4 regions of the Exiguobacterium sp. s168 genome follow, and region 1 is predicted to be linked to each of the others. Evidence: riboswitches for the same ligand, from Rfam matches in the RefSeq annotation. Region 1 holds a riboswitch; each other region holds the start of a gene.

What was found. A riboswitch is a leader RNA that binds a small molecule or an ion and turns the genes downstream of it on or off. The one in region 1 is predicted to bind S-adenosylmethionine.
Positions count from the first base shown of each region.
Region 2: another riboswitch for S-adenosylmethionine. It lies ahead of mtnK (S-methyl-5-thioribose kinase); the one in region 1 lies ahead of KNQ15_RS06420 (alpha/beta hydrolase).
Region 3: another riboswitch for S-adenosylmethionine. It lies ahead of metK (methionine adenosyltransferase); the one in region 1 lies ahead of KNQ15_RS06420 (alpha/beta hydrolase).
Region 4: another riboswitch for S-adenosylmethionine. It lies ahead of KNQ15_RS03610 (methionine ABC transporter ATP-binding protein); the one in region 1 lies ahead of KNQ15_RS06420 (alpha/beta hydrolase).

Region 1 is NZ_JACSNE010000007.1:64,629-72,536, forward strand. It holds gene KNQ15_RS06400 (M20 family metallopeptidase) at 1-378, opposite strand, end outside; gene KNQ15_RS06405 (MetQ/NlpA family ABC transporter substrate-binding protein) at 401-1,219, opposite strand; gene KNQ15_RS06410 (methionine ABC transporter permease) at 1,239-1,889, opposite strand; gene KNQ15_RS06415 (methionine ABC transporter ATP-binding protein) at 1,879-2,907, opposite strand; SAM riboswitch class I at 2,994-3,097, opposite strand; SAM riboswitch class I at 3,347-3,448, shown strand; gene KNQ15_RS06420 (alpha/beta hydrolase) at 3,516-4,274, shown strand; gene KNQ15_RS06425 (thymidine kinase) at 4,356-4,970, opposite strand; gene KNQ15_RS06430 (DedA family protein) at 5,154-5,804, shown strand; gene KNQ15_RS06435 (type B 50S ribosomal protein L31) at 5,840-6,085, opposite strand; gene rho (transcription termination factor Rho) at 6,177-7,550, opposite strand; gene KNQ15_RS06445 (C40 family peptidase) at 7,906-7,908, shown strand, end outside.
Region 2 is NZ_JACSNE010000013.1:51,138-59,045, forward strand. It holds gene KNQ15_RS09375 (MBL fold metallo-hydrolase) at 1-61, opposite strand, end outside; gene KNQ15_RS09380 (arsinothricin resistance N-acetyltransferase ArsN1 family A) at 122-610, opposite strand; gene KNQ15_RS09385 (1,2-dihydroxy-3-keto-5-methylthiopentene dioxygenase) at 735-1,271, opposite strand; gene KNQ15_RS09390 (methylthioribulose 1-phosphate dehydratase) at 1,288-1,908, opposite strand; gene KNQ15_RS09395 (2-hydroxy-3-keto-5-methylthiopentenyl-1-phosphate phosphatase) at 1,905-2,564, opposite strand; gene KNQ15_RS09400 (2,3-diketo-5-methylthiopentyl-1-phosphate enolase) at 2,561-3,751, opposite strand; SAM riboswitch class I at 3,822-3,923, opposite strand; SAM riboswitch class I at 4,129-4,232, shown strand; gene mtnK (S-methyl-5-thioribose kinase) at 4,312-5,478, shown strand; gene mtnA (S-methyl-5-thioribose-1-phosphate isomerase) at 5,475-6,524, shown strand; gene KNQ15_RS09415 (sugar ABC transporter substrate-binding protein) at 6,536-7,618, shown strand; gene KNQ15_RS09420 (sugar ABC transporter ATP-binding protein) at 7,615-7,908, shown strand, end outside.
Region 3 is NZ_JACSNE010000002.1:253,163-261,070, reverse strand. It holds gene KNQ15_RS02695 (EAL and HDOD domain-containing protein) at 1-888, shown strand, start outside; gene pckA (phosphoenolpyruvate carboxykinase (ATP)) at 1,012-2,580, opposite strand; SAM riboswitch class I at 2,815-2,941, shown strand; gene metK (methionine adenosyltransferase) at 3,070-4,278, shown strand; gene KNQ15_RS02680 (GNAT family N-acetyltransferase) at 4,417-4,905, shown strand; gene KNQ15_RS02675 (alpha/beta fold hydrolase) at 4,984-5,688, shown strand; gene mnmM (tRNA 5-(aminomethyl)-2-thiouridylate-methyltransferase MnmM) at 5,739-6,338, opposite strand; gene KNQ15_RS02665 (MDR family MFS transporter) at 6,492-7,670, shown strand; gene KNQ15_RS02660 (peptidoglycan bridge formation glycyltransferase FemA/FemB family protein) at 7,855-7,908, shown strand, end outside.
Region 4 is NZ_JACSNE010000003.1:169,217-177,124, reverse strand. It holds gene KNQ15_RS03615 (methionine ABC transporter permease) at 1-589, opposite strand, end outside; gene KNQ15_RS03610 (methionine ABC transporter ATP-binding protein) at 586-1,608, opposite strand; SAM riboswitch class I at 1,687-1,791, opposite strand; gene KNQ15_RS03605 (bifunctional cystathionine gamma-lyase/homocysteine desulfhydrase) at 1,849-3,015, opposite strand; gene KNQ15_RS03600 (PLP-dependent cysteine synthase family protein) at 3,008-3,931, opposite strand; gene KNQ15_RS03595 (S-ribosylhomocysteine lyase) at 3,928-4,392, opposite strand; gene KNQ15_RS03590 (class I SAM-dependent methyltransferase) at 4,396-5,034, opposite strand; gene KNQ15_RS03585 (thioredoxin family protein) at 5,573-5,854, opposite strand; gene gcvH (glycine cleavage system protein GcvH) at 5,953-6,336, opposite strand; gene KNQ15_RS03575 (arsenate reductase family protein) at 6,401-6,763, opposite strand; gene KNQ15_RS03570 (DinB family protein) at 6,798-7,250, opposite strand; gene KNQ15_RS03565 (acyl-CoA dehydrogenase family protein) at 7,326-7,908, opposite strand, start outside.

The sequences.
Region 1 (7,908 bases):
GACACTCCCGCCGACTTCATCGAGCACTTTACTGAGCGCGATCGCCGCTGCGACGCTCGTCGTGCCGATGATATTATGACCGCACGCGTGACCAATACCCGGCAACGCATCGTATTCAGCAAGAAAGGCAATCGTTGCGCCTGGTCGGTCGCTCGATTTCTTCGCGAAGAACGCGGTATCGTGCCCCGCGACGCCGAGTTCTACTGTAAAACCTTCCGCTGTTAGACGCTCCGCATGGAGCCGCGAAGCAAAGAATTCCTCGTTCCCGATTTCCGGCGTTGCATGAATTCGGTGACTTGTCTCAAGATACGATTCTCGTTTTTGTTCGATGTCCTGTTCAATCGTCTCTACCCATGTCGTGCGTACTGGTGTCGTCATACTGTCCACTCTCCTTTTGAAATTATTCGCCGATATCGCTCAGTGGAACGAACGTCGGGATCGTACTGCCTTTGTATTCTTTTTTGATGAAGGCCGCGACATCTTTTTGTTGATACAGCGATGCGATTTTTTTCAGTTCTTTTTTGTTCTTGTCTTCTGTTCGTGTTGCGATGATGTTGATGTATGGTTTTGCTGTCTCGTTCTCATGAACGATTGAGTCCTTGATCGGGTTGAAGCCAGCGTCAACGGCGATGCCATTGTTGATGATTGATGCCGCGACGTCCGGTAAGACGCGTGGCGTTTGTCCAGCGACGATCGGAACGATTTTCAGCTTTTTCGGATTCTCGACGATCTTATCGACCGAACCGTTGCCATCGAAGTCGTCCGGTAGCTTGATCAGACCTGCTTCTTGCAGTAACAAGAGGGCGCGTCCCATGTTCGTCGCTTCGTTCGGAACAGCGATTTTTCCGCCAGTTGGAATGTCTTTGACATCCTTGTATTTATCCGAGTAGATCCCCATCGGTGCGATGACAGTCGTCGCAATCGGCGATAGCTTCAAGTTATGTTCTTTCTTGAAAGCGTTGAAGTAGGAAATCGTCTGGAAGGCATTGGCGTCGATCTCACCCTCAGCCAGTGCCATGTTCGGCTGGACATAATCGGAGAACTTGACGAGTTCGATTTTGATGCCTTCCTTCTCTGCTTTTTTCGCGACATAATCCCAAACTTGTGTGTCTGAACCGCTGACACCGAGCTTGATCGTCTTTTCGTCTTCTCCTGATGCTGCGCACCCGGCAAATAAAATCGTCGTGAGTGTTGCTCCAATTGCTACTGCTTTTTTCATGGCTGAATCGCTCCCTTGATTAATGTCTTCTGATTTTTCGTGCGACGATGTTGCCTGTCGTCTGTAAGCCTTGGACTAAGATGACGAGAATCCCGACCGTGATGATCATGACTTTCGTATCAAACCGTTGATAGCCGTAAGTAATTGCTAAGTCACCCAAACCGCCACCACCGATGGCGCCTGCCATCGCCGACGCCCCGATCAAGCCGACCGTCGCGATCGTTAAGTTCAGGATGAGTGAACCGAGTGCTTCCGGTAGGAGGAAGCGGAAAATCGTTTGAAACGGTGTCGCGCCCATCGCTTCTGCTGCTTCAAGAACGCCTTTATCGACTTCGAGTAAAGAACTCTCGATCAGACGCGCCATGTACGGTGCAGCGTAAAAGACGAGCGGAACGATTGCGGCTTCTGTTCCGATCGATGTCTGAACGATCAAGCGCGTCAACGGGATGATCGCGACGAGTAAGATGATGAACGGAATCGAGCGGAAAATATTGACGATACTGTTGAAGAACGTGAACAACGGAACATTTTCAAGTAACGCTCCTTTTCGCGTGACGACAAGCAGGATACCGAGTGGTAAGCCGATCAAGGTCGAGAACAAGAGCGAAACGGATACCATCGTCATCGTCTGCAAGAATGCTGTCCAGATATCACTGTAGTTAACTAGCATCAGCGAGCACCTCCTCAACGGTTACCTGCGCCTGATCGATGTAGTGTAACGCTCGTTTCACTTCTGTCGTCTCACCGATCAGTTCAACGAGTAATGTGCCGAACGGCGTATCCTGCAACTCCGTGATGCTACCGTGCAGGATATTGACATCGACGTCGAAGCGTTTTGCGACTTGCGATAAGAGTGGTTGTCCGGTGTGATGTCCAAGGAAGTGAATCTTATAGATTGGATTCGCATTCCGGGACTCGATCAACTGACGAATCGACGCTGGAATCTCGTCATGCATGACGGAGCGAACGAAATTTTTCGCTGTCTCAGTCTGCGGGTTTGAAAAGACATCAAAGACCGTTCCTGACTCGATCAACTTTCCAGCTTCAATGACGGCGACCCGGTCGCAAATCTCCCGGATGACGCCCATCTCGTGGGTGATCAAGAGAATCGTGATCCCGTACTCGGCATTGATCCGTTTTAATAACTGAAGAATATGATGTGTCGTCTGGGGATCAAGTGCTGACGTCGCTTCGTCACATAAAAGGACGGAAGGTTGCGTCGCGAGTGCCCGGGCGATACCAACGCGCTGTTTCTGCCCACCCGACAATTGATCCGGATAATGATCTGCTTTGTCCGCGAGATCGACGAATTCGAGTAACTCCGTCACCCGGCGGCGAATTTCGTCTTTCTTGACGCCTGCGAGAACGAGTGGTTTCGCGACATTCGTAAAGACCGTGTTCGCATTCAACAGATTGAAGTGCTGAAAGATCATCCCGATCCGTTGTTTTGCTTGGCGTAACTTTTTCGGAGACAGTTGCGTTAAATCTTCCCCATCGACCGTCACCGTTCCTGACGTCGGTCGTTCTAACAGATTGACGCAGCGGAGCAGTGAACTTTTTCCGGCACCGCTAAAACCGATGACCCCAAAGATTTCACCTTTTTCGATCGTCAGGTCGACACCGTCGAGCGCTGCAATCGTCTGATCTTTCGTGACGTACGTTTTTTTGACTTGATGAAATGCAATCATTCCGTTTTCCCCCTTCATTCAACAAAAAAGGTCCCTTCTTGAGAAACAAGAAGAGACCTGGATCCGCACAGTGGCAGAATCCACTCCACTCATCTCTCAGACATCTGTCTGATGGAATTGGCACAGTGCTCATAATGAGTCTGTTGCCGAGGTTTCGTAGGGCCAGTCCCTCCACCTCTCTGGATAAGTATTGCGGTATGAAATTCGTATGTGTGTTGTTGTGTTGTTGCTTATGTCGTAAAACTAATTTTTACATTACGGGTCGAACCTTTAAAAGTCAACCAACTTTTCAAAAATAATCCATTTGGCGCATATCGATGGATGAACAAGTTATGAGTTAGCTTACTGAACGGATCATGATTCGTCAAGAACGATTTGACAAGTCATTTTCGGTCGTGCTACCATCGTTTCAATGATTAATCCGACAATTCCAATATGATATTTATCAAGAGTGAACGAGAGACCTGGCTCTATGACTTCACGGCAACCTGCAATCTGTAAGGTGCTCCGACCAGCAAAGCGCGGCTTTGGATGATACGGTGAAAAACTCGTGGGCGTCCAAGCAGTGACGTCGACGAGTTTTTTTCATGAATGGAGGAAAAATAGTAATGATGAACTATCCTGTATTGACTGGTGCTGAAGCATTTTATCTTCAAGGTGGACCGATCGGCATTCTAATCTGTCATGGTTTTAACGCCACTCCGCAGAGTGTCCGGGACGTCGGTGAGGCATTTGCTGCCGAAGGTTTTACCGTCTATGCCCCGCGCTTACGTGGACATGGAACGAACGTCCGCGAGTTTGAACAATCGACTGCTCGATGTTGGAAGCAAAGCCTGCAAGACGGCTATGAACGTTTACAAGAAACATGCGATCAAGTCTTCGTCATCGGTCAATCGATGGGTGCGACGCTTGCGTTGTCGCTCGCTGCTGACGGCATTCCGTTTGCCGGCATCATTACGATCAATGCCGCACTCTCCGTTCCATCCTATGAAGCACTTTCGTTCGAGGACGGTCCACAGTACTTACCGGAAGGGGCACCGGACATTAAGCGAGCAGCCTTCGAAATCATTTATGACCTCGTTCCGAGCCGTTGTGCGTTCGAACTCGTCCGTCTAATGGATGAGACAAAAGGACGCCTCGGATCCATTCTCCTGCCGACATTGATTCTCTACTCGGCGACCGATCACGTCGTTCCGCCGTCGAGCTCGGATTATCTGCACCAGCACATCGGGACGAATGATAAACGAATCTACTGTCTCCTCAACTCGTACCACGTCGCGACCCTCGATCATGATCAGGATTTGATCGTGCGTGAGACGATTCGTTTCATCGAACGCTCGAGTCGTTTCTCACAGGAAACGGGATAAAAAAAAACAGCTATTCGTCTTCACTTAGAAGCGAACAGCTGTTACATCAAAGGACGACCATCATCGGTTCGTCTTTTTTGTTTATCCTTTTTGGTGTTGCATCGTTTGGAGCGGCTTCGGCTTTCCTGGCACTTCATGGCAGTGGCGGCACCGTGGCTCATACGATTCTGAAGCGCCGACTAAAATGATCGGATCATCATAGTTCGCTGGTTTTCCATCAATCAAACGTTGTGTCCGGGAAGCCGGATCGCCACATGAGAGACAGATCGCCTGAAGTTTCGTCACAAATTCTGCGCGCGCCAGTAATTCCGGCATCTTGCCAAACGGCTCTGCCCGGAAATCCTGATCGAGTCCTGCACAAATGACGCGTTTTCCGTCTTGCGCAAGTGCTTCGATGACTTGAACGATCTCATCATCAAAGAATTGAACTTCATCAATTCCGACAATTTGTGTTTCTTCCGCTACTGCTGCATAGAGATCACGACTCGTCGCCATTGGAATCGCCACGACGGAATTTCCGATGTGAGAGACGACATGCTCTTCATGGTACCGGTCGTCGATTGCCGGCTTGAATACTTGAACGGGCAGTTTGCCGTACTGTGCCCGTCTGACACGACGAATCAACTCTTCCGATTTCCCGGAAAACATACTACCACAAATTACTTCGATCCAGCCGTACTGATTTATTACATGCATCATCGTCCGACACCGTCCTCTAAAAATAGTCACTTTAACGAGTATAGCTCGAAACGGTATTGAGAAAAAGGGTTGACTTCCGGAAATCAAAATTCATTTTTTCTTTACCTAGAATTTTTGTCCTTTCATTCCAACCTTCATCCATTTCCTGTACACTAAAGAAGAAGATTCTCGCGAAAGAAGGTGTCCCCGATTCATCATCTCTTACATGACATTCTGCACCAATATGGCGCCCTTGGTCTTTCCGTCCTTCTCGCAGGTGGTATCGTGGGATTGCCGGTTCCTGATGAGACCTTGCTCGTCCTGTCCGGTTTTTGGATGCATCAAGGCAATCTACCGCTGTTCGGTACGATTCTTGCCGCTTACGCTGGCAGTTGCATCGGAATGACGATTAGCTACGTGCTGGGCTTAAAACTCGGCATGCCCCTGTTGCATCGCGTCGGACCAAAGATGCGCATCTCAGAAAAACACATTCTCTCCGCTGAAGCCGGATTTCGTCGTTACGGCAAATCGGTCTTGATCATCGGTTACTACATACCTGGTCTTCGCCAACTCTCTGCTTTTTTTGCAGGTGTTTCAAAAATGCCGTTTCGCATTTTTGCGAGTTACGCGTATACAGGTGCTTTGATTTGGGTCAGTGTGTTCTTGGGCGCCGGCTACTTTGTTGGTCGTCATATCTCGTTCCATAAAGTCGTCGACTACATCTTGGCACATCCAGATGCCATGCCGTACTTGATCGGGATCGTCGGCGGGATTGCTTTCTCGTTCGTCTTAAAGACGTACCTTACGTACCGTTCGCAATTCAGCCTATACAAAAACAGCCTGCTTCCGTAATGGAGGCAGGCTGTTTTTTAAGAACCGGCAAGTAATTACTTGCGGCCGTATTTTTTGTTGAAGCGATCGACACGACCATCTGCCGCGTTGAACTTTTGACGACCTGTGTAGAATGGGTGCGAGTCTGAAGACACATCCACACGGATGAGTGGGTACTCGTTACCATCTTCCCAAGTGATCGTTTCGTTCGAAGAACGAGTAGAACCGCTTAAGAATTTGTACTCAGTCGTTGAATCCATAAATACTACTTTGTTGTAGTTAGGGTGAATTCCTTGTTTCATGGTTGATTTCTCTCCTTCCGCCCTGGTCCATTTGCTGAGCCAGAGTAAGTTACCTTCCTATACTAAACGATTTTTTTACGCGTCGCAATAGTTATTTTTCCGTCGTTGCTTCCTTCTTGACGGTACGCGGTTTAGCAGGTGCACGTCGGACCGTCTTCTTCTTTTCTTTCTCAAGTTCAGCAAAAAATTCTTCATTATTTTTCGTGTCGCGAATCTTACGCAGGAACGTATCGACGAACTCGTTCGACTCGTTCATCGTCCGACGAATCGTCCAGAGCGCATCGAGTTGCTCTTTCGGAAGCAAGAGTTCTTCCTTCCGCGTACCTGATTTGCGAATGTCGATTGCTGGGAAGATTCGGCGTTCCGACAGCTTACGATCGAGATGTAGCTCCATGTTTCCTGTTCCTTTGAATTCCTCATAGATGACGTCATCCATGCGGGATCCCGTCTCGACGAGTGCCGTCGCAAGAATTGTCAAACTGCCACCATGTTCGATGTTTCGCGCCGCACCAAAGAACCGTTTTGGTTTGTGGAACGCTGCTGGGTCAATCCCCCCTGAAAGCGTCCGTCCGCTTTGCGGCACTGTTAAGTTATACGCACGAGTCAAACGCGTGATCGAATCCATCAAGATGACGACATCTTTTTTATGTTCGACAAGTCGCATCGCCCGTTCAAGGACAAGTTCAGAAATCCGCACATGGTTGTCCGGTGTTTCGTCGAACGTTGAACTGACGACGTCTGCTCCCGGAACTGAACGCTCGATGTCAGTTACTTCCTCTGGTCGCTCATCGATCAATAGAATGATCAGCTCGACATCCGGATGATTCTCTTGAATCGAGTTTGCGATTTCTTTGAGGAGTGACGTCTTCCCTGCTTTTGGTGGTGCGACGATCAAACCGCGTTGTCCAAACCCAACTGGTGCAATCATATCCATGACACGAACCGATAAATGACGCGGCTCTGTCTCAAGACGCATTAAACGATCCGGATAGATCGGTGTCAGCGCCGGGAAGAACAAACGGTTACGCGCTGTATCCGGTGCTTCGCCGTTGACGGCTTCCACACTAAGTAACCCTTGGAAACGTTCGTTTTCCTTCGGTGGGCGTACTTTACCTGTGACGACATCACCATTACGTAGATTGAAGCGTCGGATTTGAGAAGCGGCGATATAGATATCTTCAGAGGATTGGGAATAATTGATAGGGCGAAGGAAGCCGAAGCCACCATCGTTTTGCATTTGTGGATTACCAGGGATGACTTCAAGTACCCCTTCGAGGAAATAAAGACCTGTTGATTCCGCCTGTGCTTTTAGAATCTTGAACATCAACTCACGCTTACGGGCTTCCCGATATTGCGGGACATTCTTCGTCTTTGCGATTTCATATAATTCTTTTAATGTCAGCTGGCTCAATTGAGCCAAAGTATAGGAACGTTCAGGTTTATCTTTTTTATCAGTTGTTGGCATGTTTTTCACCTATTCTTTATAAATTCAACTGCATTCAGCATACTTCCATACATACATCAGGAGGTATGTAATTTCTTTCGTGAACTAAAGGTATCATATTTTTTTAAATTCGTCGTCAACAATCCTTTGCGTTTCTTACTTTGTAATATTCAAGGATATTATTTCAGTTATGTTACAAAAGCATCTATTTTGTCTTCTAACTGAAAAAACGTTTTTAAGGGCGCACATGCTAAGATATTCCTGCAGACAAAATTCTTACACAGTTGTAAGGTTCACTGCTTAATTACACACTTAATGATTTCATCATATAACTTACGGACGCAACACAGTACATTAAAACGGAGGAATTCTTAACATG
Region 2 (7,908 bases), on a different contig from region 1:
ATAAGACTTGATTGGCATACGTGACAACGAGTGTCGCATTACGAATTTGTTGAATATCCATTAGGTTCATCCTCTCTCAATGACTCGGATTAACTATTCCCCGTCTGGCATTCAATGAATCCTATCGCAAGCGTTTCTCCATCGCCATGACGTCGACATATTCACCGTTCAACTGTCCTTGCTCCTTAAACGTTCCGACGATCCGGAACCCGGAGCGGATATAGAGTTTTTGTCCGATTTTATTGAATGGGAAGGTGAAGAGAATGAGTTTATGCATCTGATGATCACGGGCGTGTTGCTCAGCCGTTTCAAGCAAACGTGTGCCAATCCCTTGTCCACGATGAGTCCGGGTGATATAAACCGAAATCTCACCGACGGATGCGTAGACAGGACGCGGATTATACGGATCGAGGGAAATGAAGCCGAGGACACCTGTGTCATCTTCAGCGACATATCCGGCATATCGATCGGTGCGTTCCGCATACCATTGGGTCATGAAGGATAAGTCCTTTTGGTCGGTTTCAAGCGTTGCGATCCGATCTTCAATGCCTTCGTTATAGATGGCAAGAATCGCTGGTAAGTCGTGTTCCGTTACGGGACGAATATGCATGACGCTCACTTCCTCATCGCTTTTCCTTCATTATATCGGTTACGTATCAATGTAGTGATATGTTTGTGCGATAAGAAAAGCACTGATTCCCTTCATATGAAGGAAAACAGCGCTTTTATCGATCTTAAGAGACCGTTGACGTCTCATTCTCGTAAATCGGAACCCAGCCGTCTGTCGTGACGAAGATCCGAACAGCGACGACTTTACGATCGTCTTGAAGCGTAAAGTAGTGGCGTGTGTTAACAGGAACGGAGATTAAATCACCAGGATTGAGTTCGATGTTATAGTAGCCGACTTCTTCGTCTTTGATCGCGAAGACGCCATGACCGCTGACGATGAAACGAACTTCATCATCCGTGTGATGATGTTCTTTCTGGAAGTTGACGAGCAACTCATCAAGGTTCGGTGTCGTATCCGAAAGTGAGATGATATCAGCTGTCTGATACCCACGACGTTCTGATACGTCTTTGATTTCGGGAGCGAACGTATCGAGAATCGTTTGTTTGTCTGCATCCGTCAGTGTGAAGTTCTCAACGAGAGGCGCTGGAAGTTTCGAAACGTCCCACTGTTCGTAAAGAACGCCGCGTGACGCAAGGAAGTCAGCGACTTCCGTTTGATCCGTATACCGTGTGTTTGTTTCTTGGAATAAGACTGTTGCCATGAGATAATTCCTCCTTTTAATGAATGGATTGACGGCATGATTGCAACGTCAACGTGTAATTGAATAAAAACTCGAAGGCTTCGAGGTGTTTCTTTGCTTCAAAGGCGGTCGGTGCCCAGACTGTGATCCCGTGATTGCGGATCAGGACGGCACCACTGTCTGCTGTGACATGCGGTGCAAAAGCAGCGGCAAGTGTCGGGATGTCCGCATGATTTGGAATGATCGGCACCGTGACCGTTGCATCTTCTTCCCACTTACCGAGTGCCTTGATGATTTCCTGTCCGGAAAAGGTGATACTGCCTTGATCGCCATAGAGTTCCGAAATCACATTGTTCGCAATCGTATGGACATGCAGGGAACAACCAGCGTCCGTTCGATTGAACACCTCGACATGGAGCAATGTCTCAGCGGAAGGACGCCCGGATTGCTCACCGATTAATTGACCGGTCGCATCGACATGAACGAAGTCGTCAGGAGTCGTCTGCCGTTTATCTTTTCCGCTTGCCGTCACAAGGAATTCAACCGGAACACCGGACGTCCGAATGGCGAGATTGCCACTCGTACCAGGGAACCAATCGCGCGCCGCAAGCTCTTGTTTGATGGCGCGTAGCTCTTCATACCGTCGCATGAATGTCATGTTGTCACCTCCGTTCGTGTTAAATCATGAACGATATCGTGGAACGTCTCAAACGGTGTATAGGCGATATCGTTTTCTTCACACAACGTGATCAGATAATCACGGGCATAGACACGATCTGCTTGTTTCGCGAGTTCGAAGTCCGTCACCGAGTCGCCGATGACGATGATGATGTCACCGTCTTTACGCAATGTCCGGGCAACGGATGTTTTACAACAGCCGCACCCGTTCGTGCAATGGGCATCGCAGGCGTTTGGCCAATCGATATGGACGAATGGACCACTGAAATCGGCGACGTTACAGTAAATCTGTTCTTGTTCAAGGAATGGCGCTAAGATTGGTTCGACGAAAAAGTCCATTCCACCGCTGACGATCGAAAAATCGATTCCTTGACGACGACTGTACTGAAGTAACTCCGAAAATCCGTCGCGAATAACGGCGCGCTCCAATAAAAAGTCAAGATAAGACGTTTTCCCATCAGATGACAGAAGTGCGAACATTTGCCCGACGCCACTCTGAATCGATAGCGTCCGGTCGAGTACGCCGCGTTTCAACGGTTCGAAGTCACTCGCTGGCGCAAATGCCTGCATGAGTGCGATGATGTTATCCTGCGTCGTCACCGTACCGTCGAAGTCACAAAGAATCCGTACGGTCATGACTTGATCCCCCAAGCGTCGAGGGCGATCCGTAATTCTTCATGACGCGATGCTGCCGCCGATAGGGATTCATTTGCGAGTGCCGCATCGAGTGCCTGACGGAAAGCAATGACACCAGCCGCAGCACCTTGCGGATGACCATGTACGCCGCCGCCGGCGTTGATGACGGAATCGATACCGAAGTCCCGTACGAGTTGAGCGACGAGTCCAGGATGAATACCAGCTGAAGGAACCGGGAAGATCGATTTCGTCTGACCGAGACGGGTCGCTTCGACCGCGATGCCACGAGCGACATCCTTTGGCAAAGCGACATTGCCGTAAGGAGACGGGAATAGCGTCAAGTCTGCTCCAGCAGCACGCGGTAATGTGCCGAGTAAGACAGGAGCTGCGACTCCGTGATTCGGGCTAGCGATCAACGCACCGCTATATGCTGGATGATTGAAGATCGGAACGTTGATTTCCGGATCACTCGCCAGTTCGCGTAAGACGTCGAGTCCGTATGTGAAGGTATTCAGCAAGAATGCGGTCGCTCCAGCATCAATCAATCGCTTGGCTTGATCCTTGAGCGTAAAGACGGGACCACTGAGTGTGATCGCATATAACGCACGTTTACCGGTCCGGTGGAAGTGAGCATCGATGACCTCACGTCCGATTCGTGCCCGGTCAATCGTCGGTGTCAACGGATTGTCGTATAGGATCTCATCGTCTTTGACGAGGTCAATCCCACCAGCGAGTTGTCCTTCGAGTTGATCACGAAGGAACGATAAATCCCGTCCGATGACTCCTTTGAAGATGCTCATTAATAATGGGCGATCTTCGACACCGATCAAGGAGCGGACCCCTTCGATCCCGAATTTCGCACCTGGAAAGTCCGACGTAAATGTATCGGGTAATAGCAATTCCGTTAGTTTGATTTCACCGTCGAGTGAGAGTTTCCCGAAGACGGTCGTCAGAATCGCAGAAAAGTCGCGCGACACGTTATGTTCCGGATAACGAATCGTGATATATCCTTTGCCATCGCGCTCTTCGGTATGTACGACTTCCCCTTTGAACGAGGCGAGTTGTTGTTGTTCGAGATGATTCAGTTCCGTCCAAGAACCGACTGTCAGACCAAGCGCGAGTTGTTCAGCGCGTTGCTCGAGTCGATCACGGGCAGTCAATTGATAAGTAGCAGTGATATAAGCCATGTCTTTCCTCCTTCAACAAAAAAATGGTCTCTCGTCAGTGACAAGAGACCATGAATAATTCGAACGTGGACTCTTATCTGTCAGCTTAGTAGCTGCAAGAATTAGCACCGTGCCAAAAGGTCGGTTGCTGCGACATCGTAGGGCTTGTCCCTCCGTCTGCTCTTGATAAGAATTGGATGAAATTGTGAAATCTAATTGCAATTTTTACATGAGAATCGTCACTTGTCAAATTATTTTTAGAAAATTTATTTTTTTGAAAATACTCTTTCTATATATGGCATGAAAACGATATCGATTTCTGCTTGATTTCGATTTGACAGCGAGGAAGTCGATTGCGTAAGATTCAAATCAATATCACACACGACAACTACATACGACTCTTATCGCGAGTTGGCAGAGGGAATTGGCCCGATGACGCCGCAGCAACCGACCACTAGGCACGGTGCTACATCCAACAGACGTTTCGTCTGAGAGATAAGAGGACGCAGTGACTTTCCTGCGCCTCTTTTCGATGACGAAAAGAGGCGCTTTTTCGTGTATTACATTAGGGGGAAACTGAGATGACATACAAAGCATTCACAGAACAGGACGCGATTGAACGGGTCCGCTCATTAGGACTGATCGGCGACGGAGCCGTCGAAGCAGAAGAGATTGGCGATGGGAATCTTAACCTCGTCTTCCGAATTCGAGAAGGTGAACATCGATTGATTCTAAAACAAGCACTCCCGTACGCAAAAGTCGTCGGTGAGAGCTGGCCATTATCGCTCGAGCGGGCGTGGATTGAGCAATCCGCACTCCGTGAATTCGCCCGGCATGCCGTGCCGTTCGTACCACGTGTTTTTCATGCTAGTCACGAAGAGGCGTATACGGTCATGGAAGATCTTTCACATCTGACGATCGTTCGGACTGGACTGCTCGCGGGTGAACAGTATCCGTTGCTTGCGGAACATATCGGTTCTTATCTCGCTCGGACTTTATTCCATACATCGGACTTTGCGCTTGGTCCGGTTGAAAAGAAACGTGTTGCTCGAACGTACTACAATCCAGATTTGTGCGATATCACAGAAAAACTGATCTTCACAGATCCGTTTCATGACGCGGAGACGAACGAGATTGAAGCCGGACTGGAGGAAGAAGTGGCACGTCTTTGGGCAGACGATGAGTTAAAACGCGAAGTCGCAAAACTCGAAGCACTCTTCATCACGAAAGGGGATGCGTTGCTACACGGCGATCTACATACAGGAAGCATCTTCGCTTCGGCGACGGAAACGAAAGTCATCGATCCAGAATTCGCCTTCTATGGTCCATTCGGATTCGATGTCGGGCAATTCATCGCCCATCTTTTCTTCGCGGCATATCCAGATTACCCTACACGACGTGACGCAAGAATCAAGGACATCGATACGTTCTGGCTGACGTTTGCTTCAACGTTCCGTGCCTTATGGGAACGGGAAGCCGTCGAACCATTCCAGGCATCGGGACTTGTTGATGATGTACTGAGTACGATTTTACAGGATGCCCTTGGCTTTGCCGGTTGCGAATTGATTCGGCGGACGATCGGTCTCGCACCAGTCGCTGATTTAGAATCAATCGATTCAACGACGGAACGCTTAGAGCGAAAACGTCACGCCCTCCGTCTAGGAGCAGCGTTAATCAAACGTCGGACAGAATGCCGGACATTTGATGATTTACGAAACTTTGACGTAACGGAGGAGTTAAGCCGATGAGTGCATTTGTTCAAAGTATCCGTTACGAAGACCGTGTCTTGACGATTCTTGATCAGACACGTCTACCGCAGGAAGAACACTATGAAGTCATTACTGATCTTGCGCAAGCAGTTGAGGCAATCAAACAATTGCGTGTCCGGGGCGCACCTGCGATCAGCCTATTCGGTGGATTCGTACTCGTTCAGGAAGCGTACCGGTTTGAAGCAGAACTGTCGATCTATAAGCAAGCTTTGCTTGAGACATCAGCGACGTTACTCGCGACACGACCGACGGCCGTCAACTTACGAAATGTCCTCGATCAATTGAATCCAATCATTCAAGACGGAACGTCGGTAGAAGAGATCCGTGAACGGTTGGAAAAACGAACAGTCGCCTTATATGACCAGGATGCGCAGACGTCACGTCAAATCGGGATTCATGCGTTGGAGTTGTTCCAGTCAGGCGAACGGATCCTAACGATTTGTAATGCTGGATCGATTGCGACTGCTGCTTACGGAACGGCACTTGCGCCGTTCTATATCGCAAAAGAACGTGGCATTGAATTATCCGTTTTTGCGAGTGAGACGCGACCGTTACTGCAGGGGGCACGGCTGACAACATGGGAGCTGCAACGTGCCGGCATCGATGTCACATTGATCACGGACAACATGGTCGCTCATACGTTGAAAGAAAAACAAATCGACGCGATCATCGTCGGTGCTGACCGGATTACACGAAATGGGGATACAGCGAATAAAATCGGAACATTCCAATTGGCATTGCTCGCGCAAGCCTTCGATATTCCGTTTTACGTCGCGGCACCACTCTCGACGTTCGACTTCTCGCTCGTTTCCGGTGAAACGATTGAAATCGAAGAGCGTGCTCCGCAGGAAGTGACGGCAATCCAAGGTGTCGCGACAGCACCAGCGGGAGTCGCTGTCTTCAACCCAGCGTTTGATGTCACACCACACACATTAATCACGGGCATCATCACGGAACTCGGTGTCATCACGCAACCAAATGAAGAAACGATTGAACAATTAACAGGGCTTCAACCCCTCGGATAAGGAGATATGTCATGAAAAAATTAGCTTACGCCGTCCTAGCACCGGCACTGTTACTAGCGGCTTGTGCGAATGGAGAAGCGACGACGACGAAGGTCGTCAAGGATGTACCAAAAGGGGTTCAATCGGACGTCAAGATCGCCGTCATCCGCAACCTGGCATCGGACGACCATACGAAACAATTCCTTGATGGCGCACGAAGTGAAGGGGAAGCACTCGGCTTTAAAGTCAGCACGTTCATTTCAGAAGGGAACGACGTCAAGTTCAAGGAGCTTGTCGCGCAAGCGATTCAGCAAGATTATGATGGGCTCATCATCTCGCACGGCAAGGAAGACTACGCCTATGACATGATCAAACCGGCGGTCGATAAAGGACTGAAGGTCGTGACGTTCGATACGGTCACGAAGAAAAAAGGAACGGCGCTAAAAGGTGTGACGGAAACGTTCCAAAACGATCATCAACTCGCGAAGCTATCGCTCGATGAAGTGACGAAGGTGACGGACAAAAAGCCGGTCCGTGTCATCAAACTGTGGTTCGGACCAGGTTTTGCCCCACTCGATCGTCGTCAGGAAATCTATAAGACGTACGAAGCAGATGGCAAAATCAAAACGCTTGAGACGGTTGGACCGACAAACTTCCAAGACGTCCAAGGGGATATCGCAACGAAGATGAATGCGATTCTCGCGAAATACCCGAAAGGAAGCATTGATGCGGTTTGGGGAGCATGGGACGAAGTCGCAAAAGGGGCATACAAATCGCTTAAGGATAATAAACGTCAAGAAATTCCGTTGATCTCGATCGATGTCTCGAATCAGGACATCAACTTGATGCGTGAAAAGGGCAGTAACTGGGTCTCGACGAGTGCGGTAGATCCATTCTTGATTGGACAAACGGACATGCGATTACTGGCTAAGAAAATTGCCGGCGAGAAGACGCCGGATAGCTTTGATCTCGACGCAAAACTCGTGGAGCAGAAGGCGTTGAAGCAGGATACGACGATGTACAATCTCGATACGATCATCAAAGGTTGGAGTACGTCGGATAAATTCAATGAGCCGTGGATGGACCGGTTGCGTGACGTCCATAAAAAACAATGACGTCTACCAATCATCACTTGAAGATGACTGGGATTTCATTGGCGTTTCCAGGAGTGCAAGCCTTAAAACAAGTCTCGTTTGAAGTGAAATCCGGTGAAATCCACGCGCTTGTCGGTGCGAATGGTGCCGGTAAGTCGACATTGATGAAAGTCTTATCCGGAGCGGAAACGGCGGACGAAGGAACGATCCGTCTCGACGGGAAGGAGTTGTCCATCACGTCACCGCGTGATGCGAAACAGATTGGGATCGACCTCGTCCAACAAGAGGTCGATGTGGCGCTTGTCCCGTAT
Region 3 (7,908 bases), on a different contig from region 1:
CATGGAACAGAATTATTCGCACTAATTGATTTAATTAAAATCGACATCGAAGCGATTCCCACTCGTGAGCAAAGTGCGATCTTGCATATTGTCCGGCGTAATTATCCCCATATTAAGATGCTTGCCGAACGAGTGGAGACACACGCGGATCATACACGTTGTCTTGATATGGGATATGACTGGTTTCAAGGCTATTTTTACGCTAAGCCAATGTTGATGAAGGGAAAAGCTGTCCCTCCTCAATTGCCGGTATTGCTGAAGATGCTAAAATGGCTCGATACGGACGAAAAATACGATGAAGTCATTGATGAGATTGAAGCAAATCCGTATATCAGCATTCAAGTACTGCAACTGATCAATTCTCCGGGCATGGGATTACGAAATACGGTCAGCTCTGTTCGTCAAGCCATCTCATTGCTAGGCTTCTCGCAACTCAAAAGCTGGATTTCGTTAATTGTCTTACGCGAGATGAAGCTTGCTAGTCCTTACGAATGGTCAAATGAGTTACTCCGGTCTTCCTTACATTGTGCAAAACTTTGCGAGTTGTTTGCGAAAGAGACGCGTACGTTAAAGCCGGAGAGTGCTTATATGATCGGTCTGTTATCACATATTGATGCGTTATTGTCTGTGGATATCGACGACATCATCGACCAACTGCCAATTGAAGATTCTCTAAAGGTCGTTCTACAAGGAAAAGATCATCCGTTTCGGGATTGTTTAGTGCTTGCAATCAGTGCAGATCGCGGTGATTTTGATCAGTTCGAACTGCTCAGTCAACGTTTAGGTGTCTCGCTTACTCGTTCCTATGCGCTATTAGCAGAAAGTCAGGAGTGGCTCAAGCAAAAAGAAACACATCTTCAAGAAAAAACGAATTCTGTTTTAGACTAAAAAAGAAGTGCATGTTTTTCTTGATTGAGAAAAACGTGCACTTCTTTTTTTGTTAATCATGAATTAATTTCTTAAGAGATTTACCGATTTCTAAGCTTAAAAAAAGAGCCCGAGGGCTCTTTTTTATAGACGTGGACCAGCTGACTTGATTGCATCTGTCGCACTTTCGAAGCGAAGGAAATTGTGTTGGAATTTCTCAGCAAGCGAACGCGCTTGTGTGTCGTATTCGTCCGGATTCGACCAGACGCGTACCGGATTGAGTAACTCGCTTGGAACACCTGGAACTTCAAGTGGCATATGAAGTCCGAAAATCGGATGTTCTTCTGTTGGAATCGTTGCAAGTGTACCGTTGACGGCAGCATTGACCATCGTCCGGGTATAGGATAGCTTCATGCGGCTACCTGTACCGTAAGCACCACCCGTCCAGCCTGTATTGACGAGATAGACGGTAACACCATGACGATCAATCAATTCTCCAAGCATCGTCGCATACTTTTCAGGCATGAGTGGAAGGAACGGTGAACCGAAGCACGTCGAGAACGTTGCTTCCGGCTCCGTTACACCACGCTCTGTTCCAGCGAGTTTTGATGTATAACCTGATAGGAAGTGATACATCGCTTGTTCTTTCGTCAACTTGCTGATCGGAGGCAAGACACCGTACGCATCAGCCGTCAAGAAGACGATCGTCTTCGGGTGACCAGCGCGTGATGGAACAGCGATGTTATCAATTGCTGTAATCGGATAAGCAGCACGCGTATTTTCCGTCAACGATGTGTCATCGTAATCAGGGTGACGTGTTTCATCAAGAACGACGTTTTCAAGAACCGTTCCGAAGCGGATTGCGTCAAAAATCTGTGGTTCTTTTTCACGTGACAGGTTAACCGTCTTCGCATAACATCCTCCTTCGATGTTGAAGACACCATCGTGTGACCAACCATGTTCGTCGTCACCAATCAATTGGCGGCTATCATCAGCGGAAAGGGTGGTCTTACCAGTCCCAGATAGACCGAAGAACAAGGCAACGTCACCTTCGTGTCCGACGTTTGCCGAACAGTGCATTGAAAGAACGTTTTCTTGTGGCAAGAGGTAGTTCATGACGGAAAATATTGATTTTTTGATTTCGCCCGCATACTCCGTTCCACCAATCAAGACGATTCGGTGTTCGAACGACATGGCGATGAACGTCTCAGAGTTCGTTCCGTCAACGGCAGGATCTGCCTTGAAATGTGGTGCGTAGACGACCGTGAACGGTTCAAAGGCAGCCACTTCAGGATATTCGCGTAAAAAGAGTTGTTTGGCAAAGAGATTATGCCAAGCGTATTGTGTGAGCACACGGACCGGAAGGGTGAAGTGCGTATCTGCACCTGCTGCAGCTTCTGTGTAGTAGAGATGATCGGCTTCGTTCATGTAACGAAGAACCTTCTGCAACAATTGTTCAAATTTGTCTCCATCCATTGGTTGGTTAACGTGACCCCAATCAATGTGAGACTCGCAGGAAGAATCACGGACGATGAACTTATCTTTTGGTGAACGACCTGTAAATTTCCCCGTTTCTACAGATAATGCGCCGTTCTCAGCAAGGACACCTTCTTCGTTTCGAATCGCATGTTCGACAAGTTCAGCAACAGATAGTTGTTTGAACACATGCTCTTTCTTGAGTAGTTCTTCGATATTCAGGACCGTCATCGGCATCCTGACCCCACCTTTCCCCTACGTTGGTTTTGGCTCATCGCATTTAGTATGACACATTTATTATATATGACATACTAAAGGGAGAGCAATCATTTTCTGGTGCTGATTTCTATTTATCTGGAAACGCTTTCAGCATTAACAGTTTAACATCTCTTTCAAAAAGTTTCGACTAGAATTTGAAACCTTGCTTGACAGAGTAGTTACAACTTTATATCATGTAATTCGTAACGGATACTCTTATTCTGAGCAGGTGGAGGGAACAAGGCCCGAAGAAACCCGGCAACCGTCCTACATTAATTCACATATTAATGAGGGAAAAGGTGCTCTCCTGAAGCGAAGTAAACACTTCGAACGATAAGAGGGTAAAGGAAGAACGCACAACCTTTCCCTGACCATTTTTTGGACTTGGAAAGGTTTTTTTCATTTTACCGTCCCACTCAACTAGGGGAAATGAGTACACCGTCAAATTCTTTTTTGGGAGGGTCATACATGACAAACCTTAATCGCCGACTTTTCACGTCGGAGTCAGTCACTGAAGGTCATCCAGATAAAATCTGTGACCAAATTTCGGATTCAATTCTTGATGCAATCCTCGCAGCGGATCCAAACGCACGTGTTGCGGCAGAAACTTCTGTTACAACAGGTCTCGTTCTCGTTGCAGGTGAGATCACGACATCAACTTACGTCGACATTCCAAAAGTCGTTCGTGAAACGATTCGTGAAATCGGTTATACACGCGCGAAATACGGTTTCGACGCGGACACGTGTGCTGTATTGACATCAATCGATGAGCAATCAGCAGACATCGCTCTTGGTGTCGACCAAGCGCTTGAAGCACGTGAAGGTAGCATGTCTGATGCAGAAATCGATGCTATCGGTGCAGGAGACCAAGGTCTCATGTTCGGTTACGCAACGAAAGAAACACCAGAACTCATGCCACTTCCAATCTCGCTTTCACACCGTCTCGCACGCCGTTTGGCAGAAGTGCGTAAAAACGGTCAACTCGACTACCTTCGTCCGGACGGAAAAACACAAGTCACGGTCGAATACAACGAGAACAACGAGCCGGTTCGTGTCGATACAATCGTCATCTCGACACAACACGCAGAAGAAGTCACGCTTGAGCAAATCCAAGCTGACTTGAAAGAACACGTCATCACACCGGTCATCCCGGCTGAATACATCGACGCAGCAACGAAATTCTTCATCAACCCAACTGGTCGTTTCGTTATCGGCGGACCACAAGGAGATGCTGGATTGACTGGTCGTAAGATCATCGTTGATACGTATGGTGGATACGCACGCCACGGCGGTGGAGCATTCTCAGGTAAAGATCCAACGAAAGTCGACCGTTCAGCTGCATACGCAGCACGTTACGTCGCGAAGAACCTCGTTGCTGCAGGTCTTGCAGACAAAGCAGAAGTTCAACTCGCGTACGCAATCGGTGTCGCGCACCCAGTATCAATCGCGGTTGACACATTCGGCACAGGAAAACTTCCTGAAGCGCAACTCGTCGAATTGGTTGCTGAAAACTTCGATCTTCGTCCGGCTGGAATCATCAACATGCTTGATCTCCGTCGTCCGATCTATCGTCAAACAGCTGCATACGGTCACTTCGGTCGTACAGATGTTGAGCTTCCATGGGAGCAAACAGATAAAGCAGCAGTTCTTGAAGAACAAGCAAAACGTTTCGCATAATCAAAAAGTCCGAGAACCCTACGCGGGTTTTCGGACTTTTTTTGTTTACGGGGAACTTTGCAGGAAACGAATGTTTTTTCTAGAAGAGGGTAAAAGTACATGAGTCGATTCGTATGAATACAAAGGGGGGTTCCGATTATGGAAATACGCGAAGCTATTCCAGCTGATGCAGGACGTATTCATGACATTGCCGTCACATCTTGGTTGGATACGTATGCAGAAATCTATTCCGAACGTTCAAAAGCGCATTTCGTGCAGGAGGCGTATCCGCAAGAAGAAGTCGTTCGTGCGATCCGGACGGCGGAAGAAGCACGGGGAGAGTATTTTTATGTCGGAATCATCGACGAGGAAATCGTCGGTTTCATTCATGCTGTTGATGTTGAGGGAACGTGGGAGATCGTTCGTCTGTACGTCTTACCGAAATATCAGCAAAATGGTATCGGGCGACGTCTGATCCGTGAACTCGAACGACAAGGTGCCGTCCCACTCGAAGTCTACGTGGAAGCACGTAACTATAAAGCACGTCAGTTCTTGACCTCATTTGGTTTTGAAGAACTGAGTGAGATGACGGAAGAAGTCTTTGGGCAAGTAGAATCTGTCATTCGTCTTCGCCATGTCGCCTCGTGAAATCCGTCTTGGGACGGTTTCGATTGCGTTTGAAATAAGGTATCGTGAAAAGGAAGTATGAAGTGAAGAGGTGAGTTTGTGGTTGAACAACCAACAGGAATCATCGTATTAGTCTATCCGTTACAACTGCGTGCCCGTCCGAGTGAAGCTTTGATTCGGGTACTCGAACGAGAGTATGAAGTATTGCTCGTCGACGCGCCACGTCGTATCTCGTTTGAAGAACATGGTCAACTATTAAAAGAAGCATTACGTGAAGCCGGAAAACGTAAGCTACCGATTCATATCGTCGCCTGTAGCATGGGCGCACTCGTCGTCAATCGTCTGTTGCAAGAATATGAATTACCGGTCGCCAGTCTGTCGTTCATTTCACCGTTGTTTGATTGGCACCCTTCAAAACAACTCGGAGGCGTCAAACAAGTCTTCGCAAGTGCGTTCGATCGTTTCCGACCTGATGCGCCACTCGGTACGTTACCGTTTGGTCAAAGTACGGAAGATACTGTTCGTATCGGTGAACTGACCTATGCACAGTACCGGGAAATCGAAGAAGAGATCGTCGTACATGACGAGGAACGAAAAAAACTGCCGCGTGTGAACTTGGCTTGTTTTTATGCACCGGACGATCAATTCGCAGACGTCAAGTTGACGCTTGAAGTATGCCGGAAAATGGGTGGCGATCAGATTTACTTACAACGTCTACACGGATTTCCGCATTTTAGTTTCGAACGGTTGAACACACGGTTTGCAGAAAAATTAATGTTGTTCTTTAAGCTTGTGGAAGAATGAAATAACAAAAGTGATGCCTCTAAAAAAAGGCATCACTTTTTTGTGTCCAATCATCCGCGTACTTTTTTCTCGATTGCGATGATGAACGGTGGATGATTTTGTTGATTCAAGAAACGGTACTGAAGAACGGCGTAATCTTGCTGATCAAGGGCTGTCACGTAATCGAGGACAGCGTCGCGCTCTCGTTTTCCTTCCAGGTGACCGTGATAGACGACGAGGACGACAAGACCGCCGGGAGCGAGGACCGGGAGGAGGGCATCGAGTGCTTCGAGCGTCTCTTCACCTGTCGTTGTGATCGATTTGTCGCTTCCAGGCAGATATCCGAGATTGAAGACACCGGCACGAACGGGACGTTGTTCGTCCGAAAGACGGGCACCGACATGGATGTGGCTTTCATGATAAAGGTCGACGCGTGCTAACATTCCGGCTTCGTCGAGACGTCGCGTCGATTCCTCGATGGCTTGTGCCTGGACATCGAACGCAAGGACTCGACCTTCTGGACCGACGCATTCTGCTAAAAACTGCGTATCATGTCCATTTCCGGCAGTCATGTCGACGACGCAGTCTCCGGGCTCGATAACGGACTCGAGTAATTGTTTCGTATAAGGTAGTACACGGGCAAGTGACATGGCATAGACTCCTGTTCCTATAGTCTGTTTTTCTAGTAATGGTTCAGTATGTGCAAGATTCTTTCTGCATTATATCATTTTTTGATTCGTTGACGAAAAGCGAAGTGGCTTGACAGACAAGGGACGGATTGCGTAAAGTGGCAAGGTTGAGAATGAAATAGGAGGACCACAGGTATGCCAAAATTACCAAAAGCGGTCTGGATCCTTGTCCTTGCGATGGCCATCAATACGACGGGATCCTCTTTTTTATGGCCGTTTAATACATTATATATACATGAATATTTAGGAGAGTCGATGACGAAAGCAGGGATGGCGTTGTTCGTCAACTCGGCCTTAGCAATCGTCGGAAACTACTTAGGTGGAAAAGCGTTTGACCGTCTCGGCGGCAAGAAGACGCTCGTCATCAGTGTCATCGGACTTGTTCTGTCTTCCGTCGGCTTGTTGCTGTTTCATCAGACGTACCTCGGATACGTCGCGATGCTTGGATTGATTGGATTCGTCGGTGGGATGGTTTTTCCGACGATCTACGCGATGACGGGTGTCATTTGGCCTGAAGGCGGGCGTCGTGCCTTTAATGCGATCTATGTCGCACAAAACGTTGGTGTAGCGCTCGGAACAGCTGTCAGTGGTCAAATCGCTGCCTTTTCGATTCAGTACATCTTCATCGCCAATCTCGTCCTCTATATCGCCTTTGCCATCATTTTGTTCGTCGGGTTGTCCTGGATTCAGGCACCAGCGCGGATGCATGCGGCCCATGAAGAGACCGAAACGACACGCACGCCCCTTGCACGCGGTGCGGCACGGACGATGTTGCTCGTCTCGATTGGTTATGCCTTACTTTGGTTCGTTTATGTGCAATGGCAGGGAACGTTTGCTGTACACACGAAATCGCTCGGTGTCACGATTTCCGAATACTCGATTCTTTGGACGATCAACGGAGCACTCATCGTGTTCGCGCAACCTTTACTAACACCAATTCTTCGTTGGTTTGGAGATGACTTAAAACGACAACTGATGACCGGTACCGGAATCTTCCTCTTGTCTTATCTGATCGTTCCGTTCGCCGGTGGCTTCAAGATGTTCCTCGTCGCGATGATCATCCTGACGGTCGGTGAGATGTTCATCTGGCCAGCGGTTCCTGCTATGGCGGCGAGACTCGCGCCAATCGGAAAAGAAGGAGAATTTCAAGGGTACGTTAATATCGCTGCTTCAGCAGGACGGATGATTAGTCCGACCGTTGGAGGGTTGATCTACGACTTATCCGGTATGTCAGCGGTCTTCTTGACATTGATTGGATTGATCCTGTTAGCGGGCGTCGTCTTCCTTCGTGCCATTCCTAAAATCACATCATGAGCATCATCTGTGAGACAGCGGACACTTTGATCCGCTGTCTTTTGTTACGTCTTTCGTTCTAAGAACATAAAATAAACATTTAATAATATGGAATATTTCGGCAAAGAAACGGGTACTTTCTAATCAAGAACTTGAAAAGAAAGGTCATATGAACATTGCTTCTTTTTTGACTGGAGGTGCACGAATGGAAAGGTGTCAATTCATCACAGATGCCGCAACTTGGACGACACACGTACAG
Region 4 (7,908 bases), on a different contig from region 1:
TCGCAATGACGATGACATCGTTTTGAGAACGCTGGAATCCTTCGATAAAGGCCATGTCCCCAAGTCCACCTCCGCCGACTACTCCGGCCATTGCCGTATAACCGACAAGTGAGACGAGTGTGACCGTGATACCAGAAACGATGGCAGGCAACGCTTCCGGGATTAAGACTTTATAGATGATTTGGAACTTCGTCGCCCCCATCGATTCAGCTGCCTCGATGACACCTTTATCGACTTCACGTAACGCGAGTTCAACCATCCGACCGTAAAATGGTGCAGCACCGAAAATCAGTGCCGGTAATGCTGCCGTTGGTCCGAGGAACGAACCGACGATCGCTGTCGTAAATGGAATCAATAAGATCAGTAAGATGATGAACGGAATCGAACGGAAGACGTTGACGATCAAGCTCAACACTGAATAGAACGCCCGATTCTTGAACAATAACTCTTCGTTTGTCGCATACAATAGTAAACCAATGATCAAACCGAGAACGAATGTTGAAAACCCAGCGATTGCCGTCATATAGACGGTACTGCCTGTCGCTTCCCACACCATGTCCCAATCTAGGTTGTCAAAGAATGAAATCATCGGTGATCCACCTCCACTTCAACATCACTGGCTTGAAGCTTCGTGATGACCGCTTGTGTTGCTTCTGTTTCCCCGATCAACTGAATGAACAGTGTACCGAGTGCCCCTTCCTGTGATTGACCGACGTTTCCGCCGATGATGTTGAACAGGACCGGTGAATCCTTCATGACTTCCGCGAGGATCGGGCTTTCCGCTGTTGATCCGACGAACGTCAACTGAACGATTTTTCCGGTTGGGTACCGTTCGCGTAGTTTCGCGAACGTCAACTCGTTTTCCGAAGGCGACGTCAATTGTTTGACGAACTCCTTCGTCATCGCTTGCTTCGGATGACGGAAGACCTCTGCGACCGGTCCTTGCTCGACGATTTTACCGGCTTCCATGACGGCGACCCGGTGACAGATTTTTTGAATGACGTGCATCTCGTGTGTGATCAAGACGATCGTCAGTTTCAGTTTTTCATTGATGTCAACGAGTAACTCAAGGATTGAGTCCGTCGTCTTCGGATCGAGTGCACTTGTTGCCTCGTCACATAAGAGAACGTCCGGGTTCGATGCCAGTGCCCGAGCGATACCGACACGTTGTTTTTGACCACCCGATAATTGTGACGGATAGGCTTTTTCGCGTCCGTCCAAACCAACGAGTTGGATCAGTTCCGCTACCCGTTCCTTGCGGTGTGCTTTCGGGAAGCCACCGAGCTCGAGTGGGAACATGATGTTCTCTTCAACTGTTCGTGACCACAATAAGTTGAAATGTTGGAAGACCATCGAGACATTCTTACGGACGCCTCGTAATTCCTTTGGTTTTAGTGATGTCATCTCAACACCATCGATTTGGATCGAACCACTCGTTGGTGCTTCAAGCATATTCAGCAATCGGATCAAGGTCGATTTCCCTGCTCCGGAATAACCGATTATTCCAAAAATTTCACCGCGCTCGATTGTCAGATCGACATTCGCGACGGCTTCGACCGCTCCGCGCTTTGAGCGATAAATCTTTCCTACGTCTTGTAAACGAATCACAACTGTCCCTCCTAAAATAAAAAAAGTGCGCGCGTTTTAGAGCAAACGCGCGCACTTTTCAGTACACAAAACCATTTGCTCTCATCTCCCAGACTTTTGTCTGCTGGAATTAGCACCACTTCGGATTAGATCCGCGGTTGCCGGGTTTCATCGGGCCAGTCCCTCCACCACTCTCGATAAGAGTTTCGGTATTAAGTTTGTAGAATATATTCTGAATATTAGCAGGGGTTATTTTTGTTGTCAAACAGTTTTTTCAGAAACTTTTTCGAGGAACGTGAAAGCACGCGTTAAGTCTTCTTTCAAATCTTCCGCGTCTTCAAGTCCAACTGAAATCCGGACGAGACCGTCTGTGATGCCGAGTTCTGCCCGACGCTCTGCTGGGATCGACGCGTGCGTCATCCGTGCCGGAACGGAAATCAGACTCTCGACGGCACCAAGACTCTCAGCAAGTGTGAAGAAGTGTGTCGCCTCGACGAGTTTTTCTGCATTCGCTGCTGAACCAACATCAAAGCTGATCATCCCACCAAACCCAGTCGCTTGTTTCGCTTGGATGTCGTGACCAGGATGCGATGCAAGTCCCGGGTAGAAGATGTTTGAGACAATATCTTGCGCTTGTAGGAACGCAACGAGATCATGTGCTGTCTCTTCGATCGCATCCATCCGGATACCGAGTGTACGAAGACCACGGACGAGCAAGAAGCTGTCTTGCGGTCCAAGTACGCCGCCTGTCGAGTTTTGGATGAAGTGAAGCTCTTCGCCGAGCGCATCATCTTTGACGACGACAAGTCCAGCGACGACGTCCGAGTGTCCGCCGATGTATTTTGTTGCACTGTGCAAGACGATGTCTGCACCAAGCGCGAGTGGTTGTTGATGATATGGAGTCGCGAACGTGTTGTCGACGACGAGTTTAAGATCGTGACGTTTGGCAATCGTTGCGATGGCTGCGATGTCCGTTACTTTCAACAACGGGTTCGTCGGTGTTTCGACGTAGACGATCTTCGTGTTGTCTTGGATCGCTGCTTCCGTCGCTGCAAGGTCCGTCGTATCGACGAATGTCACTTGGATGTTGAACTTTGGTAAGACGCGTTGCATCAAGCGGAACGTACCACCGTAGACGTCATCCGTCATGACGATGTGGTCGCCAGACTCAAGCAAGTGGAAGACGGCATGGATCGCTGCCATCCCAGAACCGAAGGCAAAACCACGTGCGCCGCCCTCGAGATCCGCAATCAATCGTTCGATGCTCGTCCGTGTTGGGTTCGCTGTCCGTGAGTATTCGTATCCGTCCTTAAGTTGACCGATTTTATCCTGCTTGTATGTGCTTGTTTGATAGATCGGAGGTGTGACGGCTCCTGTTGCCCGGTCGACACCTGTTCCTCCATGAATCAATGCTGTCTTCTTACGCATGAGTTTCGTCCACCTTTTCAAAGATTTGTTGGCTTAAGTAGCGTTCGGCACTGTCTGCGAAGACGGTGACGATCGTACTGCCGGGGTGACGCTTCGCGATATCAAGCGCAGCAACGAGCGCTGCACCTGCTGAACTACCAACGAGTAATCCTTCGCGAGCAGCGAGTGTATGAACCGCGTCAAATGCATCGCGGTCAGAAATCGTATGAATCTCGTCGACGAGTTCACGCGGAACGAGACTTGGCCATTTCGCTGTTCCAATGCCTTCTGTCTTATGCGGACCGGCTGGACCACCATTTAAGACGGAGCCTTCCGGTTCGACGATCGCTGCTTTTGTACCGAGACGTTGTTTTAAGAAGTCCGCTGTTCCGGCGAACGTACCACCTGAACCACAACCGGCAACGAACCAGTCGATGTGCGGCAAGTCCGCAATCAGCTCAGGACCGAGTGTCCGCTGATACGTGACTGGGTTCTCTTCGTTTTCGAATTGTAACGGAACGTAACTGTTCGGAATTTCCTGACCGAGTTCTTTTGCCCGGTCGATAGCCCCTTGCATATCGAGTTCAGTCGGCGTGTTGACGACGGTTGCGCCGAGTGCCCGCATCAACGTCTGTTTTTCCTGACTGAATTTTTCCGGAACGACACAGATGACTTGAAGATTGTATTTTTTAGCGGCGAGCGCCAAGCCGATGCCGGTATTCCCGGCTGTCGGCTCAATGATCGTACCGCCTGGTGTCACATGTCCGTTTTCGATTGCTGCATCAACGAGTTGAATGCCAAGGCGGTCTTTGACGCTGCCCCCAGGGTTCATCCATTCGAGCTTCGCCAAAATGCGCGTACCAGCAGGCAAATCGAATGAAGTGATCTCGTAGAGTGGTGTGTTTCCGACGAGGTCGCGGACGTTGTTCGCGATCATCCGAAGACGATGTCCCATTCATCACGACCGGCAAGCATTTTCTCGGCATAGTGCTTCGCTCCTTTGAGGTCATGTGCGCTCGCAAATCCACATTGGACTTCGTTTTGCGCTGGAATCTCCTCTGCTGCGAGGACGTCTTTCAACGTCTTCTCAACGAGTTCGCTCATTTTTTCGACCGAGTCAAAGTTCATCATCGCCATGTAGAAACCTGTTTGGCATCCCATCGGCGAGACATCGATGACATCATCCGAGTAGTTGCGGATGTTCTCAGCAAGTAAGTGCTCGAGTGTGTGCATCGCACGCATCGGCATTTGCTCAACGTTTGGTTGCGTGAAACGGATATCGTATTTGACGACTTGGTCGACTTTACCTTCTTTATAACCCGCGACGCGGATATAGGGTGCTTTGACTTTCGTATGATCCAGGTTAAAGCTTTCGACGTTCATTTTTTGAAGTGCCATGATTTATTCCCCCATTTTCTCGGCTTCTACGAGCCAGACGAAGTGATTGTATTGTATAAATTTAACAGTGAACCCGCGTGATGTAAACAATTCTTCCATGACTGGAATCAACGGGTAGAATTCGCGTTCGAGATCTTCCACTAACGCGTCGAACCCTTGAGCACGTGCTTCACGGATCGTTTGCTGGCGTGCTTCTTCTGAGACGAACATCGTATCCGCGTAGACGATTTTTCCGTCTGCCGGTAAATGTGATGCCATCAGTTCGATTGCTTCTCCCTTTTCCTCATCTGTTAGATGATGAAACGCATACGTCGAAACGAAACTGCGTGCTTCCTTCGCTTCGAACGAGAGGAAGTGACCATCTTGTACAGCAAGCGACGGAATCTTTTCCGTCAGGATTGCCCGCATCTCCGGACTTGGTTCGACGGCGAGTACGGAGTCGTGACGTGCCAGAAGACGTTGTGTCAGGTTCCCTGTGCCTGCTCCGAATTCAATGACCGGCGACTGCGCTTTATCCGCTACTGTATTCAAAATCTCATCGTATCGACGAAAAACCTCTTTATACTCCGGATCATGTCCGGTTACTGTCTCGTCATACGTCGATGCCCATTCTGTGAAAACATCCATAAAACGTACTGTCATGCCTTGTCGTCCTCCATCTCACCAGTTAATTCCGAGTAATCGGATATGAATTAAAGTAATTTTCCATATTCGCATTGTAGCAAGGAGATTCTATCCTGGCAAGCGACCGGCTCAAAAAACTTCCAGAAAACAAAAAAAGGCGTTGCCGGCGAACCGACAACACGAATAATGTGGTTAGAAATGCTACGAAGGAAAACCCAGCTCCATTCGGAATTGTTCGCTCTTCCGCGTGGAGGACGGCGCCTGTTCGACATGATCGCCAGCTTACGTTCACTTCCTGATCGGTCCTTTCGATCCACCACCCGTTCATTGCACCGCTTCGTCTTTGGGGGACGACTTAAGGGGGAACAATACACCGGCTTAGGATGGGAGAAAGGGTTCAGGACTTGAATCGTATTGAACAATCATCTCTGCTAGACTTCCTATAATGCATTTCTAGAAGTTGTTATGAATATACCATTCATATTTCTGCGTTGTCAACGGATTATTGTAAATATTTCGACAATTTAACAAAAAGAAAAATCCAGTCGGACTTTTCTTACCGTTCTTGACAGAAAGCAAAGACGTTTTGAACGGACTGGAAAGCATAAAGTCGCTCTACGACTTGGTTTTCTTCAATTCGCAACAACGCAGGAACACTCATGACACGGGCTTCTTCTAAGAAATCCGGAATGAAATTCCCGTTCGCCTTCTGAATCGATTGACCTGATTCCGTCGCTTCGACGATATCGAGCATACGTTCCGCAATGGCGCATGTCCCGCACATCGGTGCATAGACATACAATAGCCCGTTTTCTGGGACGGTCGTGACCTCTTGCATGACGGTCGCTCCTTTCTTCGTGGTATCTGTCGTCAGTATACAAAAAAAAGAGAGCGGACGAAACGCAAGCGCCTCGTTCACTCTCTTTTCGTTAAGTATTACTCGTTGATCATCGATTTGTACGCTGCAGCGTCCATCAATGCCTCGACTTGTGAAGCATCTTCGATTTCGATGTCGACCATCCAAGCGCCTTCGAATGGTGACTCGTTGACGAGTTCTGGGGAATCCGAAAGGTTTTCGTTGATGGCAACGACTTTACCAGAGATCGGTGCGTATAATTCCGAGACTGTCTTGACCGACTCGACTGAACCGAATGGCTCGTTTGCTGAGATCGTATCCCCGACTTCAGGCAATTCGACGAAGACGATATCCCCGAGTTCGTGTTGCGCGAAATCCGTGATTCCGATGCGCGCCTTGTTTCCTGATACTTCGACCCATTCATGTTCTTCCGAATAGCGTAAGTTGTCTTTTACTTGACTCATTTCCGATTCCCCCTGTGGACTAATTTGGACTAACGTGTTCAGTATACCAAAATCGACTCTGAACTTAATACCATTTTCCTTGATACATTTCTTCCTTGAAACCGATCGTAACGTCTTTCCCGTCTGTGACGATTGGACGCTTCAGCAACATGCCGTCACTTGCGAGCAACTTGTATTGCTCGTCTTCCGATAACTCTGGAAGTTTATCCTTGATTCCTTGCGAACGGTACGATTGACCACTCGTGTTGAAGAATTTCTTCAACGGCTCTCCACTTTTTTGATGGAGTTCCTGGATCGTCGTTGCAGATGGTGTCTCCTCGACGATATGTTTGTAGTCCACTTCGACACCGTGCTGTTCGAGTGCTTTTTTCGCTTTGACACACGTACTACATTTCGGGTAGCCGTACATCGTGACTGTTTTTGTCATGTTCATCACCTCACCTTAAAGAGTAGCAGATGGATCACTTCTGCTTCAAGCGTGCGAGCGCCCCGTCAATCTGATCTTGGTGATGGGCGTCATGGGCAACGAACGACTCGACGAATGTAAGTGGTCGGAAATCCTCATAGGTTGCTTCAAACTGCTCGTCAGACAGACGGTCAAGGTGATTGACGATGTCACGCCGGACACTGATCGCTTTTTTCAACAAAGCAAGCGGATCGATATGATGCGCATATTCGACCGCCAGTCGATTGAACTGATCAAAATCCGTCTCGACGAGTGTCAACGGTTCGTCCGGTAATTTCGAGATGGCATGATCGTAATAAAACCGGTCCCATAAATACAGATGACTGACGCACTCAAGGACGGTCCACTTGTTAAGGGCGAGCGGCAGATCCCACTCTTCCGGCGTCAAACGTTCAAGGGATTGATAGTAGGCAATCGCAAATTGCAGTTCAACCAATTCTTGGCGCATCTCGTTTTCCTCCTCCAACCAAAAACTTCGCCTTTACAGAGATTTTCCCTGCAAAGGCGAAGCGGTAAACCTGACTTAGACCGTATATTTGTTTGACTCGATGAGGCGTTTCGCGATGTCACGTTTCGTACCGATGACGTTGATTGGCTGATAACGGCTGAATTTTTTCAGCGCTGAGAGCAACATCCGGAGTTCGTCGCCACTCGCTGCCGCGTAGAGTGTCTCTTTCGCGTCACGCTCGACAGCTTCGAACGCTTGTTGCGCGAAGACTTCCGTGTAACGGACTTTCAGTTCGCTCTTCTCGATCCCTTTGTCGGCAATCGCTTTGTCCGTCCGAACGATTGCTGACTCCAGCGCATAAATCGCACTCATGATGTCGGCTGTGTTCGCTAAGATTTCTTGCTCACCTTGGAGTTTGTCCTGGTATTTCTGGACCGCTGTTCCGGCAGTCAACAAGAAGATTTTCTTCATCATCGCGAGTAAGTGGCGTTCGCGATCAAGTGGTGCTGTTCCGATTTCTGTCGGCATGAAGCTCATCACTTCTTGTTGCAGACGCTGTGCTTCCGCAAGCAACGGCAACTCGCCTTTCATCGCCTTCTTCAGCAATGTCCCAGGCACCAGGAGACGGTTGATCTCGTTCGTTCCTTCGAAGATTCGG